DNA from 2 places in the Bacillus pumilus genome. Region 2 is predicted to be linked to the other one. Evidence: predicted binding sites of a transcription regulator. Region 2 holds the regulator's gene; the other holds the start of a gene.

Region 1 (8,211 bases), 380 kb from region 2:
GACTCTTCTATTTGTTTTTGTTTAAACAGGATTTGGGTGAGCATAAATAGTGGGTCTAGAGAGCGATTAAGATGGGTTAAATTCTCCTTTTCAAACACTTCAAGAGAGTCTTTCAGATAACGGCTTGCTTCCGCAAGATCGTTCATTTGGTAATAACAGTTACCTAAGTTGAAAAGGGCCGAACCTATGACTCGAGGGTTTCCAATCGATCGTGCTCGATTTAGAGCATTTTTAAAGTAGGGCAATGCATGTTCATAGCATTTCAAATCATCATAGTTTGCACCGATGACAAATTCACAGTGGATGATTCTCAGCGTGTACGTTCTGTAGGCAGAGTACGTATTTAACGCTTGCAAGGCATAGTGCATCGAAAAGTGGGTTTGTTTCATGTGGTAGTATATTTCAGCTAATTTAAAGTAAAATTCTGCTCTTTCTATATCATCTGATATGAGATTGAGCTTTTTTTCTGCTGAACGGTAATAGGCAATGGCACTTAAATAGTTTTGCTGTTCAAACTCAAACATTCCTGTGAAAAAATGAACATAGTATTCAAGCATGTCCGTTAATTTCGTTTGCGAATGTTCGATCGTTTCTAGCAGGTTTTTAATTTCTTCATCATTTGAGGCTTTCTTTGCCGGTTCAAAATATTCAAGCATCACCTTATGGCGAAAATCCATCAGCTGGTAAAACAGCAACAAGTTTTGATCTTGCTCCATCTCCAGAATTTCCTGCTCGATCTCGGCCTTCAGCTTCTCTGCTTTCATGACATGAAATCCGCAAATCTGCCTATACCATTCGTTTATTTTAATTCCAACCTGAGGCGATGACAGCTTGAGCTTCAATTCACTTTAGCACCTCCCTTCTCATATACGATACATGTTGTATTCTATCATATTTCCTCGAATGGAAGAAATATGAAATGTCATTTTTCGCAAAGTTTTCGGTATCCCGCAATAACCGCTTCCATTGCCTATTTTTCGGCATTTATATCCACGATTTTTTCATGTCTATTTTTCTCGTTTTGTCGAATTGGTTGTTATAAAACAGTTTTTTTGCGTTGCAAAAGATCATTTTTCAGATTAGACGTTCCCAGTTGTTTAATGAGATGATGAAGACACGAAAAAAACCCTTTTGTCAAAAAGGGCTTTTATAATACATCTGTTACCTGTTCCATATTCTCTTTGATCCAATTGACAGCTAATTCGAGCGTTGGGAATTCTTCCGTTTCAAATGTGACTTCATCCTGAAGAAGCCAAACATCCTTTTTCACCGAATCCATTCCACCTATTGACCAGTGCAAAAGGGTATAGGGATGATTGTTATTTAAAAACGACACCCATGTTTTATTTTGTGCCGTGTTTTGTATCACTCTAAGCTTCTGATCCACTACGTTTCCACCTTACTTTACAAGTATGCCCATTCTTGGACTGAGTATTTGCTGAGGACTTTTCAGCATCAATGTATTGGCTTTTTCATTAAAATCGATGGTCATTTCCTCATCAAAAAATACCTTCTGTGCAATGTGTATATATAGTTTTAAATGTTGGCTATTTTTAAGTTGTTCCCATTCACCTGTTCTTTCACTTGTTAACCAAAGCATTGGTACGCCACTCACTGCACAGCCACAACCTTCTGAATCGTAGCGAAGCAGTAATTCCTTAGTTTCGTTTCCTGTTTGCTGTTTTTCTATATATGTTTTAGCCTGTTCTGTGATGTGAATATACATGGCGAACATCCTTTTTAAATTGATGCTTACATTGTAACACATAAAACACCATAAAACATGACACACGACTAAATCCGAAAGTCATATTCTTTGAAATACACGCTCTTCTCACTATGATTATATCTATCTATTGGCTCTTTTTGCTTCTTGTTTTTTAGAATTATACTTATGACGCTACCAATTTTTAAAGAATAAACAGGAGGTTTTAGATCGTGAAAAAAAGATTATCTCTCTGCTTCATCGGGGCACTGATATTGATGTTGAGTTTCGCTGTGCCAAACATGAAAGCGGCATCTGTCCTTGATGAAGTACGAGAAAGCTATGCAACTTATACGGGATCTGGTTACTCAGGGGGCGCCGCATTATTAGATCCTATTCCATCTGACATGAAAATTACGGCTTTAAATCCCCATGACTATAACTATAAAGGGATAAATGCGGCACTTGCAGGGGCTTACCTTGAAGTAAAGGGTCCAAAAGGAAAAACCGTTGTGTATGTAACCGATAAATATCCAGAAGGAGCGAAAGGAGCTCTTGATCTTTCTCATAATGCCTTTGCCAAAATCGGCAATATGGCAGATGGGAAAATCCCAATTAGTTGGAAAATTGTAAAAGCACCGATTAGCGGAAATGTAGTTTACAGAATAAAAGAAGGTAGCAGTAAGTGGTGGGCTGCGATTCAAGTGCGCAATCATAAATATCCGATTATGAAAATGGAATATTACAAAGATGGACAATGGGTGAACATGGAAAAGACAGACTACAACCATTTCCTTGGATTTAATATGGGGTCTAAATCTCTTCCTGTTCGAATCACAGATATCCGCGGGGTCATCGTAAAGGATAAATTACCCGCTCTTCCATCTACTGCTGCTTCACAGGCCTATACTGTAAAAGGCAATGTTCAGCTTCCTAATTAACGAGGAAAAGAGGTAGCTTATTTAAGAGCTTCCTCTCCTCCTTCTCTATCCCAGCGATATGCCTCATTTTCTATTACTTTTATGATTTCATTCTTTCCTGCCATATAGCTTTGTATATCTTCCCGATACTGATTTGCTAATTGTTCCTTGACAGACGCATACGCTACAGCTCGTTCTGGATGGGCCCTTAAGTAATCTCGAAACAATAAATGCCTTTTCACATCAGGATGATTTCTCTCATAAATATGGACATGATGCGTACGATTCAAGCCACCCTTTTGAAAAAAACGTCTCCCTTTTATGCCATTTTCACCGAGCGCTTGATATCCAAGATGTTCAAAGCTCTCTCTTTTTCTATCGATCTCTTTTATATGACTTACTTCTATTAAGATATCAATAATGGGTTTGGCAACAAGTCCTTCAACTGACGTACTACCAATATGATGTCCTTCTATCCAGCTCTTTTGAATGATTTGCTTGAGTCGCTGCTTTTCTTGATGGAATTCTTCATGCCATTCTTTTTTGAATTCGACAACCTCAACCTTTCGCCTCGGTGTCCATTTCATTTTTGATAAGGTGAGCTCTTTTGCAACATGAATCACATTTGTTTCAACAAATCCTAACTTTTCGTATAGCCTTTTTGCAGGGGTGTTTTTTTGCCCAGTGGTCAGTTCTATAGGGACATTTTTCTCCATAATTGTAGACATAAGTCTTGTTCCAATACCCTGCTTTAGCGCTTTTGGATGTACAGCCAATCGACTAATGATCAAATAATCTTTCTGCTCTTCATAAGAGGCAACACCTAGTAAGATTCCCTTTTGCTCAAAACCAATAAATTGCTCTTTTGCTTTCATTACATCTTGAATGGTCTCTTTTAATGGCGGAAGATCGGCATAGCCAATTTGTTCAGCTTCTTGTTGGTATGCAGCTAGTTGAATATGTAAGATCTGCTTTGCTACATCTCCTATTGTTTGATCTAAATTGACAATCATGACATCGCCTCTAACTTTTTCACAAATAAAACACGGTCTTCATTTATTCCTTCATATTCTGAAAACACGGAGATTCCTTCTACAGTTTTATCCCCTTTTTCAATTTGAAAGCCCAATTTTGCATGATAGGCAATTGATACTTTATTTACAGGTGCTGTTACCACTTTAATGGTTGTTCTTCCTTCCTGTTTTGCCACATCATAAAAGGCTTGATACAGCATTTTTCCGATCTTTAATTTCCGGTGATCTGGATGTACCCCAACAAAGTGAATATACGCTTCATCTGAACGAGATTGCGATAAAAAACCGACTAAAAAGCCAATCAGTTCACCTTTTTCAACGACGACAAAACTTGTTTGCTGAAAATGTTCAAAAAATAGCTTCGGCAATGTTGCGCGCAAATCTTTACCTCCCCACCAGCTTTGGATGACGGATGTGACGGCGTAAAAATCTGACGGCTTCACTTGACGTATCATGATGACCTCGCCCCTTTTCATTTTTGGCTTACCGCTCTCTTTTTTTACAAAAAACTGTTGTTTCAATAGTCTACCTGTCCGATTAATTGTTTGTAAAGATTACGTGGCAGCCTTTTTTCCTTTCAGCTTTGTTGATTTCGTTCTTTCGCCGTCATCTCCTTGTAAATCTTCACACTTATTTCAAAAAGTTCACTTTTTGTGCGAAAGTTTCATTCTTTTGGTATGTTAAGATGGTTCATATAGGAAATGTAACAAATGTTTATTGGAGATGATGATATTGGTTTGGATTGTTACTTCACTTGTTGTGTTTAGTCTTTTAAAGCTTCTTGTCACTTCGCTACCTTCTGGTGTTGTGGAACGCCTTTTTAGTCGTTATGCAGTGCATGCAAAAGTAACAAGTGATCAAACAACGATCATGTTTGAAGATCGTCCGCTCAATGATCAACAAACATCTGAAATTATTCAACATTTTAATGATGCGATCTTTATTGAACGCTATTATATTTATCCTGGTGATGAAGAGCGCTTTCTTCATCCGCAGGAAGGGCCGGCGCCTCTTACCATGCAAACAAAGCTTGGCAAGCATGATGTGACCCTTTATCTGTATCATTACGATGACCACGTGGATGTGGTGCGGCAGTTTACACATAAGCCTAAGAAAAAACTGATGGCCTATCGTTTGCGTTCTGAGCCCCTCCAAACATCCTACAACTTGGCACATGCTTAAAATATGTTGCATCAAATGAGACGAAGTGTCTTCCACTTCGTCTTTTTTTGTATGGATTTATACTCTTTTCTTTGAATGATTTACCAGTATCAATTTCGCCTCCTGACGGTTAAAATAGAAACAGAACATACGTTCTAAGAGGTGAAAATAATGAATGAACGAGCCATTCTGCTTGTGGATATGCAATCGTTTTATGCGTCAGTCGAAAAAGTGGAGGCTCCCCACTTGAAGGATGTGCCGCTCATCGTCTCTGGAGATCCTGAGCGGCGGAGCGGAGTCGTACTTGCCGCCTGCCCGCTCGCTAAAAAACGGGGCGTTCAAAATGCATCCAGATTATGGGAAGCACAGGAGAAATGCCCTGAAGCTGTCGTCGTACGCCCTCGTATGCAGCGCTATCTTGATATCTCTGTCATGATCACAGAGCTGCTTGAACAATACACAGATCTTGTCGAACCATATTCAATTGATGAACAATTTCTCGATATTACAGGCAGCCTGACACTACTCGGTTCTCCCCGTGAGATCGCTCAAAATATACAAACAACCATTATGAACCAGACGGGTATTTACGCACGTGTTGGCATCGGTCCTAATAAAGTGCTCTCTAAAATGGCCTGTGACCATTTTGCTAAAAAAAACACATCTGGCATTTATGAACTTCGCGCAGACAGTGTTGCGACTGATTTATGGCCGCTTCCGATTGGAAAATTATTTGGCGTTGGTAAACGAATGGAGCACCATTTAAAACGAATGGGCATCAGTACCATTGGGACGCTTGCTGCTTATCCGTTAGACCGGCTTAAAAAACGCTGGGGAATCAACGGAGAGCTTTTGCAGCGAACAGCTTTAGGACATGATCCCTCTCCGGTCACCGTTCACACACATAATGAGCAAAAAGCGGTGGGACATCATATGACTCTCCCCCATGATTATGCGTCTTTTGAGGATATCAAAGTCGCTCTTCTTGAATTGAGCGAAGAGGTGGCAAGACGTGCACGCTTTAAGCATTATCTTGGGCAAACAGTGTCTGTTGGCGTGAGAGGCGCTGATTTTTCTCACCCGACCGGATTTCATAGACAAATCAAGCTTCATTCACCTACACAGTACGGGACAGATATTGCAGAGGCAGCCATTCAGCTATGCCAGCAGCACTGGGATGGTCAGCCCATTCGCAGTGTCGGTATTACTCTCTCACAGCTGCAGTCTGACAGCCAGTATCAGCTAACTTTATTTGATCATCATGTTCAAAAAGACAAACTCAGCAAAGTATTTGATGCGATCCACATAAAGTATGGACCTGCTGCCCTGCTGCACGCTTCGTCACTGACAAGCGCAGGGCAGGCGTATCACCGCGCCGAAAAAATTGGCGGACATTACAAATAACGGAGGCGAACAGCCATGAATCCCAATAAATTAACACCTGGATACAACCTCATGTGGGAATCAAGCCGAATGATGCTTCCAGAGCACCGGGAGCAGCTGCTTGCTCAAAAACGGCAGAAAAAAAAATACACCCCTCCCCCGCTGAGCACCGATCAACTGGAAGAAATGAATTTTTTGATCACACAGTCGATTACTGAGGATCAAGCGATTTGCGTGACATATGCCGCAGCAGGTAGAAAAGAGCAGTTTTGGGGCTGGGTCAAAGCCATTCATTATGAAACGCAGCGCATAAAAATCGTCAATGATGAAGATGTTCTCAACCTGTCCTTGCAGCAAATCGTCGCGATCGACCTTGATTAAATGGGGTCAAATGACCGCGCGAATCAGTGGCATAAAAGCACCGGCAGAAAAAAGCACGCGTCTCCAAATACGAGCCAATCAAACTTCTCTGCCATATGGCGGATGTCCCCTCCATCAAATTGTGTATTTAATTTGCACAATTTTTCATGTATGATTGGAACATCTTACAAACTCAGGGGAGAAACAGCATGAAAAATAACTTACGTACGCTACATCCGCTTAGTTGGACGATCATCATCGGCACCATATTTGGCCGAATGGCGACGTCCATGAGCATTCCTTTTTTGGCCGTTTATTTAACACAAGTCAAAGGCGCCTCAGCTTCTTCTGCTGGATTAATCATTGCCGTTAGCTCTCTGATTGGGATCGTTGCGAGTTTTTACGGTGGATATATTTCTGATCGTATCGGAAGAAAAAAGGTCATGCTTCTATCAATCTTCGGTTGGACACTTGTCTTTGTTGGTTTTGCATTTGCAGATGCCATTTGGGTCTTCTTTATCATGAACGCTTTAAACGGACTGTGCCGGGCACTATTTGAACCAACATCTAAGGCGCTCTTATCTGATGTCACCCCGTCAAGTATTCGGTTGTTTGTGTTTAATTTACGATATACAGCCATTAACATAGGGGTCATCTTCGGTCCGCTGCTTGGCTTATATCTCGGGTCATCGAAAACAACCTTTCCATTTCTCGTCGCTGCCTTCATTTATTTGTTATACGGATTAACGCTGGCCTGGCAATTTCAGAAACATCCAGTTGCTGCTCCAGAAAACACGAAACAAATTGGGGTCAAAAAAGCCCTTTCCATTATCCAAAAAGATACGGTCTTTAGCATTATCCTCATCGGCGTTACCTTATGTTCGTTCGGGTATTCGCATTTGAGCTCAACGCTGCCTCAATATTTATCCGCTTCGCCTATGATTGAGGATGGTCCGAAACTGTTTGGATACCTTTTATCTTTAAATGCAGTTGTTGTCATTGTCGTACAATATCCGCTCATCATGATCGCCAAACGCTACTCCACCATTTTGTCGCTCACCACTGGGAATATTCTTCTTGCGGGCAGTTTGTTTGCCATTGCTTTTTCACAGAGTCTCGGCATGCTTGCTTTCATCATTGTCGTGTTTACAATTGGGGAGGTTCTGCTGTTTGCGATGATGGATCTATTTGTAGACAATGTGGCAAAGCCAGAAGTAAAGGGGTCGTACTTTGGCGCGATGGGATTTTCTCAGCTCGGCAGCGTCATCGGACCATTTGTCGGCGGACTATGCATTGACTATTTTGGCGCAGCCCATCCCTTCTCCATTTTTTCAGTCTTGTCGATCATCACCATCGCAGGTGTTCCGTTCCTACTCATTGGATACTACCGCCTGAAAAAGCGATCCGCAGCTGCCATCGCTGTGAAAGTCAGTGGAGATCATTAAAAAAACCGCTCACGTTTGAGCGGTTTTTCTTTATACTCGGCGGATAGCAATCTCTTCCACCTTATGCTGATCACCTTTTTTCAAAATGAGATCAGCTCGATATTTTGTCGGTAAAATATTTTGATATAAATTAGGGCGATTGACGGTATTCCAAATTGTGCTTGCCATGTGATCTGCCTCTTCATCCGTCAAATCTTTGTATT
Region 2 (8,211 bases):
TAGTGATGCACTCGTTCAGCGGGTGATCAATCGCTTCAATCTAGATCCTAAGCAGCACATCAAGCTTTATTCTGAGAAAAAAGCAAATCATTTACCTTTAGATCAGCCGATTCAAATGAGAGAATTACTTGCGTCGCATGTTGAGCTTCAAGAGCCTGCAACACGTACGCAGCTAAGAGAGCTCGCCGCATATACAGTTTGTCCGCCTCACCGCGTGGAGCTTGAGCAAATGGCTGGTGAAGCGTATCAAGAAGCTATTTTAAAGAAACGAGTAACCATGCTTGACTTACTAGATCAATATGAAGCATGTGAGCTGTCATTTGTGCACTTTTTAGCACTTTTACCAGGTTTGAAGCCGCGCTATTATTCTATTTCTAGCTCACCAAAGGTCGATGAAAAAAGAGTCAGTATCACAGTGGCGGTTGTGAAAGGGAAAGCGTGGAGCGGCCGCGGAGAATATGCCGGAGTCGCATCAAACTATTTATGTGGTCTGAAGGAAGGTGAAGAAGTCGCCTGCTTCCTCCACGAAGCGCAGGCAGGATTCCAGCTGCCGCCTTCATCTGAAGTACCGATGATCATGATCGGACCGGGTACAGGAATCGCTCCATTTAGAGGGTTTGTTCAGGCAAGAGAAGTATGGCAGAAGGAAGGCAAACCACTAGGCGAAGCTCACCTATATTTTGGCTGCCGTCACCCTCATGAAGATGATCTGTATTTTGAAGAAATGCAGCTTGCAGCGCAAAAAGGAGTTGTCCACATCCACCGGGCTTATTCTCGTCACAAAGAGCAAAAAGTATATGTTCAGCATTTGTTGAAAGAAGACGGCGGCATGTTAATCAAGTTACTTGACCAAGGTGCGTATCTTTACGTGTGCGGGGACGGAAAAGTCATGGCACCAGATGTAGAGGCTACACTGATCGACCTCTATCAACACGAGAAACAATGCTCGAAGGAAGCAGCTGAAAATTGGCTGACAACCCTTGCGAATAATAATAGATATGTAAAAGATGTATGGAGCTGACAAGAGGGAAGACCGCCAATTAGGCGGTTTTTTCTGTTTCATCAAGAGAGGTGAGATCGATAGAATGAAAGTTTGAAAGATACAAAACACCTAATTTGAAAATGAAATATTTTGTAAAAAATAAGAATATTCTCTCATTTACTCCAATATGGAACAATCGTATCATTTTTGATAAAGGACATAAAGGAGGAATATGATGAAAAAGGTGAAAATGTTACTCCCTTCTCTACTCGTTTTTGGTGCTTTAAGTGTGCCTAGTTTTGCCCATGCCGCATCGGATTCAGTATTAACATCTGATTATGACATGGTGACTTCTGATGGAAAGGTGATCTCTTCAAGTGATTTCCACAATGATACGAAATCCCCCTCATCCTTTGATAAAGTGGATGATCTATCTTCAACTGTTGGTGAAAAAGTAAAACCACTATCAAAATATGTAAAGGACTTTCAAACTAAAGTCGTCATTGGAGACGACGGTAGAACAAAAGTAGCAAACACAAGAGTAGCACCATATAATTCAATTGCTTATATTACATTTGGCGGCTCAAGCTGTACGGGGACACTCATTGCCCCTAACAAAATTTTGACAAACGGACACTGCGTGTACAATACAGCATCAAGAAGTTATAGTGCAAAAGGATCGGTGTATCCAGGGATGAATGATAGCACTGCGGTAAATGGGTCAGCGAATATGACAGAGTTCTATGTACCAAGCGGATATATCAATACAGGTGCGAGCCAATATGATTTTGCCGTGATCAAAACAGATACGAACATTGGCAATACAGTCGGTTACCGTTCCATCCGTCAGGTGACAAACTTAACTGGAACAACGATTAAAATTTCTGGATATCCAGGTGATAAAATGAGATCGACTGGCAAGGTGTCGCAGTGGGAGATGTCAGGTCCTGTGACAAGAGAAGATACGAATCTCGCATACTATACGATTGATACATTTAGCGGAAATTCAGGCTCAGCGATGCTAGATCAAAATCAGCAAATCGTTGGGGTTCATAACGCAGGGTATTCAAACGGAACGATTAATGGCGGTCCAAAAGCGACAGCTGCCTTTGTTGAATTTATCAACTATGCAAAAGCGCAATAAAAGCTAGAACATAAAGCTTGTTTCCTTCATAGGGGACAAGCTTTTTTATGTGGATACAAGTGTCTATCTGTCTATGCTTGAAAGATTCATTGAGTTCTAGCCTCTTCATTTTTTTCACATGTCATTCGTGAACAACTCATACATTAAAATGACACATTTCCTTTATGTCAAGATTCTACTTGAGAAAAATGAGGAGGTCACGCATTTTTGAAGATGAGAAGAGGCTGGATTACTGCTGTCGCCTTATGCTTTGTGATATGGATGGGCACGCTATTAGGTGGATTTGGGGAGGAACATGCGGCAAAAGGTGCCGATCGATATGATCATGTCATTCAATTTCCAAAGGAACGGTACCCTGAAACAGGCAGTCATATTCAAGAAGCCATTCGAAAAGGGCATTCAGATGTGTGTACGATAGACCGAAATGGAGCAGATGCCCGCAGGCAAGAATCATTAAAAGGCATTCCGACAAAACCTGGCTTTGACCGGGATGAGTGGCCGATGGCGGTTTGTCTTGAGGGAGGAAAAGGCGCAAGCGTTCAATATGTCAGTCCATCTGATAATAGGGGAGCAGGCTCATGGGTCGGGCACCAAATCAGCGGATTTCCTGATGGGAAAAGAATATTATTCATTGTGAAATAAATCTGAGGAAAAGGCACCCCTCAATCGGGTGCCTTTTTTTTATATGATCAGAGCGTATCCGAGCTGGCAGGGAAAAAAGATTCAGTGGTACAATCAATCTATAAGGTACAAAGACTGACAAGAAGAAAATGTGAAGGGACATTTGCTTATGGATAAGAACCGTGCATTATACGATTTTTTTATGCAGCATGCAGAGAAGTTGACTGAAACATGGTATGAATCAATTGAGGACGATGATCCAGAATCCATATACCGTTCAACAGATTCCAGCATCATATCAGAGCTAAAACGGCAAAATCAAGATTATTACCAGCATTTTATACGTGCTCTTATTGAAGACAAGACGTATTTACATACTGAGTTTAAAAAGTGGTCTGAAGACTTAGCCAGTGACCCAAAGCATTTAAACACACCATTAGATTATGTTGTGAGAGAATACATGTCCAATCAAAGAGTGGTCCTTCATTACTTAAAAGAATTTATTAAACAGCGTCAAGATGAAATTGATATTGACCGCATCTTTTATTGGTATGATTTAATTTCAGAGGCGTTTAATATTTCCATTCATATGTTCATCCAGCAATATGTGAAAAATACAACGAGGAAGCTCGTGGCACAAAGAGACATGATTTACGAGCTGAGCTCACCTGTCATTGTCTTAAAAAGTTATATTGCGTTATTGCCGTTAGTAGGTGATATTGATACAGCGAGAGCAAAGATTATTTTAGAAAATACGCTAAAACAGTGCTCACAAAAAGGTGTACAGCATTTATGTATTGATTTATCGGGCGTTGTCATTATTGATACAATGGTGGCTCATCAAATCTTTGATCTTGTCACATCACTTCGGTTAATTGGAGTAGAGACAACTATTTCAGGAATCAGACCAGAAATTGCCCAAACCGCTGTGCAGCTCGGGCTTCCTTTTAATGAATTTCGCACGGCATCATCACTTGCTCACGCCTTAGACCGCATGACTGAATTTACTTCAATATAAAAACCAGGCCGATTGAATGGCCTGGTTTTTTATTTAGATAACAGCGTCAATTTTTGTGACTTTCCAATCTTTTTGTCCTTTTTCGAACGTAACCGTTCTTTGTACTTTGCGTCCATCAAGTGTTGGGACAGTGAATTCATATGTGCGGACTGTTTGTTTTTTAGAGACAAGTTTAGGTGTCGCTTTATCCCAATTAAGCATATTGTCTCCGTCGCCGACTGGAACAGCCATTTTGCCTTTATGAACAATGAACTGGTAGTCTTTTAAACCTTGATTGATGGCTTCTTTTGTGAAAACTTGAGATAGGTAGCTGTTTAGTTTTTTCTTTGTATCAAATGTTTTAGAAAGATAGTTGTAAGTCATGTCTTTATAGCTAAATGATTTTAATTTGTAATCAGAATGTTCATTAATTTTGTAGCCTGACATCGCACTCCAAAAGTGTTCCCGTGCATCAAGGGCAATATGTAACGCTTCTTTATTTGTCAAAGTGGCTGGTTTTTTAGAAGCGGCCAATGTTGTAGATTGTAATGAGATCATAAGCATAATAGCAGTTAATAAAACGAATAATTTTTTCAAGGCGATTGCCTCCTTTTCTCAATGAAAACTTCTTATGTTACAAATGTTACAATAATTACAGTGATATTACAAGTATTAAATCTAAATGTTTTTTATTTCTTTTCTTTCTATATATATAACGTTTGAGGGTGGCAAAAAGTTTTCATTTTTTTATTTTTTCTTTATATCTACTATTTAACCGTTCTAAAGAAGAACAAAACGTTTTTTGGAAAAGTTTCTGTTTGGACGTTCAACACGCTTTTTCATTTATGACATATACTATCGTGATGAATGTCTAAGAAAGTGGTGTTGAATATGTATTATCCGTATGAAGGTATGTGGAATGGGTACTCATATGATAGGCAGATGCAAGGTTGGCCGTCGCTCCCTTCTCAAGTTGGAGGATTTCCAGGGTTTCCAATCGGAGGAGGAGGCACTGGGCCCGGATCTAGTGGATCAGCCCCGCCAGCCCCACCACAGCATATCGTTTCGCAATATCAGCAAGCATTATCACAGCCTCAAAGCATGCAGTCACTTATTTCAGGGCAAACAGGTGGAGGTCAGCAATCGGTTCAATTTGCGGCGGGATGTAATAGAAGGTGGACGATTGTGTTTATGAGAAACGGTCAAGTATTTTTAATGTATGTTCTATCTTCACAGCCTTTCGGGAGAACAACTGGCTTTATTTGGCCGAACTTTACATTTGGTTCCTTCCCAAGCTCGAGTATTCTTGCCTATTCTTGTTCATAAAAAAAAGCCGGTTCTCATCATTAACTGATGAAATACCGGCTTTTTTTAGTGAATATTTCTAAATACGCCAATCACTTTACCTAGTATACTTACATTCTGTAAAATAATCGGTTCCATAGATGGATTTTCTGGCTGTAATCTAAAGTGTGTATCTTCTTTATAGAAACGTTTCACTGTCGCTTCATCTTCCTCTGTCATGGCGACGACAATATCTCCATTGTTAGCAGTGCTTTGCTGACGCACAATGACATAGTCCTTGTCCAAAATTCCTGCGTCAATCATACTTTCTCCCATAATTTCAAGCATAAATACTTGTTCATCTGGTGCTGCAAAAGTCTCTGGAAGAGGGAAGTACTCTTCTACATTCTCAACAGCCGTAATAGGCAGGCCTGCTGTTACTTTTCCGATGACTGGTACGTTCATTACAGCACTCTTTGGAATATTCATTTCCTCTTCATCTAGTACTTCGATCGCTCTAGGTTTTGTCGGGTCTCTTCTAATTAAGCCCTTCGTTTCTAGTCTAGCTAAATGTCCATGAACCGTTGAACTGGATGCTAGACCGACAGCTTCTCCAATTTCACGAACGGATGGGGGATAGCCCTTGCTTTTTACTTCTTCTTTGATGAATGTCAGGATATCGAGTTGTCTTTTTGATAGCTTCGTCATCTTTTGCACCTCAAAACGTCAATTTTAAAGAAATTATAGCATGTTTTTCCTAACAGTACAAACATAGGTTCGAAAAAAACGTTTGACAGAAACGTTTGTTCGTATTTATAATAAGTGTCAGAAAGAACGAACACACATTCTATTAGGAGAGATGACATTATGAGGTTAAAAGAATCTATTATTTTTATTGGGGTATTCTCATTCATCGTTGGCATATTTCTCTCACTTATTGCAGTCACAAGCCATAATGATCCAAATCAGTATGTTAAAATAGAAGTTCAATCAGGGGATACTCTTTGGGGGTTAGCTGATCAAGTAAACGACAGCAAATCAATCGATAAAAATGCGTTTATTGACTGGGTCACTCAGCACAACGATCTTGCTTCAACAGAAATCCAGCCTGGTGACATCCTTGTCATACCAGTCAAAAAAGAGCATCCAGTCGTATATCAACTTGCAACAGTACAGTAGAAAGGTCGATTGAAGACATGAATGCAATCATCTATGCGAGAGTAAGCACTGTCAAAGAAGAGCAGGAAACCTCGCTGAAGAGACAAGAAGAAGAATTGCTAGCTTTAGCTGCTATGCACAAGATGAATGTGGTTAAAGTCATTAAAGAAAAAGCAAGCGGGTATGATCTAGATCGCGATGGTGTGTTTGATATGCTAGCTACACTAAAAGAAGAGTCAATTGATGCTGTTCTTATCCAGGATGAAACACGTCTCGGAAGAGGACAAGCAAAAATTGCGCTTCTTCATTGTCTTTTTAAAGAGAATGTAAAGGTGTACAGTACGTTTCATAGAGGCGAACTTGAGCTTTCAGAAGCAGATGAAATGGTGATTGAGATCGTAGGAGTCGTTGAAGAGTATCAACGAAAAATTCATAACCTGAAAATCAAGCGGGGAATGAGAAGAGCCGTTGAACGAGGGTATCAGCCCGAACTGAATTTAAAACAGCAGGATCATGCGCCTGGTCGTGAGCGTATTGAAGTGCCGATTTCAGAAATTGTTCGATTAAGAAAAAATAACATGACCTTCGCAGAAATCGCAGCAACTCTTCAGGCACTAGGTTTCGACATTTCAAAAGCAACGGTCCATAGAAGGTATCAAGAATATGAAAAAGGTCTGACCACCTAAAGCTTGATTTGTTGTCAAAATGATTGATATTTAGTAGTATGTAGAGAAAATGCTTTAAAGGAGTTAGTCATGATTTCTAAAAATCAGCTTGCAAGAATCAATGAGCTTTCAAAAAAGTCAAAAGAGACCGGTTTGTCAGACGCTGAAAAAACAGAACAAAAGCAATTAAGAGAAGAGTATTTAAAAGCTTTTCGTTCTTCTATGAAAAATACACTTAAAACCGTGAAAATCGTTGACCCTGAAGGAAACGATGTCACACCAGAAAAATTAAAAAGAGAAAGAGATCAAAACCTTCATTAAGTTTTCGGTTTCTTGAATTTTGAAAAGATGGGAAGGATATTCTCATCTTTTTTCATATTTGCATAACTTTTTAGGTGATCGATAAACTAAATGTGACAAAATCACTCTTTTTCAGCGTGAAATAGTTGTGAAAAAAGGACAGTAGATTTATGATAATGGTGTACACAAGATACGGAAGGGGATTTATATGGAAACGATTGAATTGAAATCTATTGCAACAATACGTACTCTCTCCATAGACGCAATTGAAAAAGCGAATTCCGGCCACCCTGGAATGCCGATGGGTGCTGCACCAATGGCATACGCTTTATGGACGAATCACTTAAACGTAAGTCCGCAAAACCCAAATTGGTTTAACAGAGACCGTTTTGTATTATCTGCGGGACATGGTTCTATGCTTCTATATAGCATGCTTCATTTAAGCGGATACAACTTGAGCATCGATGATCTAAAACAATTCCGCCAATGGGGTAGCAAAACACCTGGACATCCTGAATTTGGACATACAGAGGGCGTCGATGCTACAACAGGTCCTTTAGGACAGGGGATTGCCATGGCAGTTGGTATGGCACTTGCAGAAAGACATCTTGCGGAAACGTATAACAAAGACAACTTTAATGTTGTAGATCACTATACATACAGCATTTGCGGAGATGGAGACTTAATGGAGGGAATTTCCTCTGAAGCTGCTTCCCTTGCTGGTCATTTAGGCTTAGGCCGTTTAATTGTCCTTTATGATTCAAATGATATTTCTTTAGATGGCGACCTAGATCGTTCATTCTCTGAAAATGTGAAGAATCGTTTTGAAGCGATGAACTGGGAAGTTCTTTATGTGAAAGACGGCAACAACATTGAAGAAGTGACGGCTGCTATCAAAAAGGCAAAACAAAGCACAGACAGACCTACACTGATTGAAGTGAAAACAACAATCGGTTTCGGATCGCCAAACCGTGCAGGAACTTCTGGTGTGCATGGTGCACCACTTGGCAGCGACGAAGCCAAGCTGACGAAGGAAGCTTACTCTTGGACGTTTGAAGAA

What was found. The regulator LexA, encoded in region 2, represses DNA repair genes until DNA is damaged. The targets are predictions, from matches to a motif close to CGAACATATGTTCG.
Region 1: CKW02_RS10870 (DNA polymerase IV) is a predicted target of LexA. The motif match lies at 4,964-4,977, and genes of this name have one in related genera.

The regions. Positions count from the first base shown of each region.
Region 1 covers NZ_LT906438.1:2,128,671-2,136,881, forward strand. Annotated here, with positions in the region: gene CKW02_RS10835 (response regulator aspartate phosphatase) at 1-842, opposite strand, end outside; gene CKW02_RS10840 (YqkC family protein) at 1,148-1,387, opposite strand; gene CKW02_RS10845 (iron-sulfur cluster biosynthesis family protein) at 1,400-1,726, opposite strand; gene CKW02_RS10850 (expansin EXLX1 family cellulose-binding protein) at 1,939-2,646, shown strand; gene CKW02_RS10855 (GNAT family N-acetyltransferase) at 2,664-3,638, opposite strand; gene CKW02_RS10860 (GNAT family N-acetyltransferase) at 3,635-4,114, opposite strand; gene CKW02_RS10865 (YfmQ family protein) at 4,392-4,841, shown strand; gene CKW02_RS10870 (DNA polymerase IV) at 4,992-6,224, shown strand; gene CKW02_RS10875 (YolD-like family protein) at 6,240-6,584, shown strand; gene CKW02_RS10880 (MDR family MFS transporter) at 6,773-8,008, shown strand; gene coaA (type I pantothenate kinase) at 8,039-8,211, opposite strand, start outside.
Region 2 covers NZ_LT906438.1:1,750,611-1,758,821, forward strand. Annotated here, with positions in the region: gene CKW02_RS08795 (bifunctional cytochrome P450/NADPH--P450 reductase) at 1-1,021, shown strand, start outside; gene CKW02_RS08800 (trypsin-like serine peptidase) at 1,218-2,126, shown strand; gene CKW02_RS08805 (NucA/NucB deoxyribonuclease domain-containing protein) at 2,388-2,768, shown strand; gene CKW02_RS08810 (STAS domain-containing protein) at 2,917-3,765, shown strand; gene CKW02_RS08815 (DL-endopeptidase inhibitor IseA) at 3,799-4,341, opposite strand; gene CKW02_RS08820 (hypothetical protein) at 4,636-5,070, shown strand; gene lexA (transcriptional repressor LexA) at 5,116-5,736, opposite strand; gene yneA (cell division suppressor protein YneA) at 5,896-6,207, shown strand; gene CKW02_RS08835 (YneB family resolvase-like protein) at 6,225-6,872, shown strand; gene CKW02_RS08840 (DUF896 domain-containing protein) at 6,942-7,172, shown strand; gene tkt (transketolase) at 7,360-8,211, shown strand, end outside.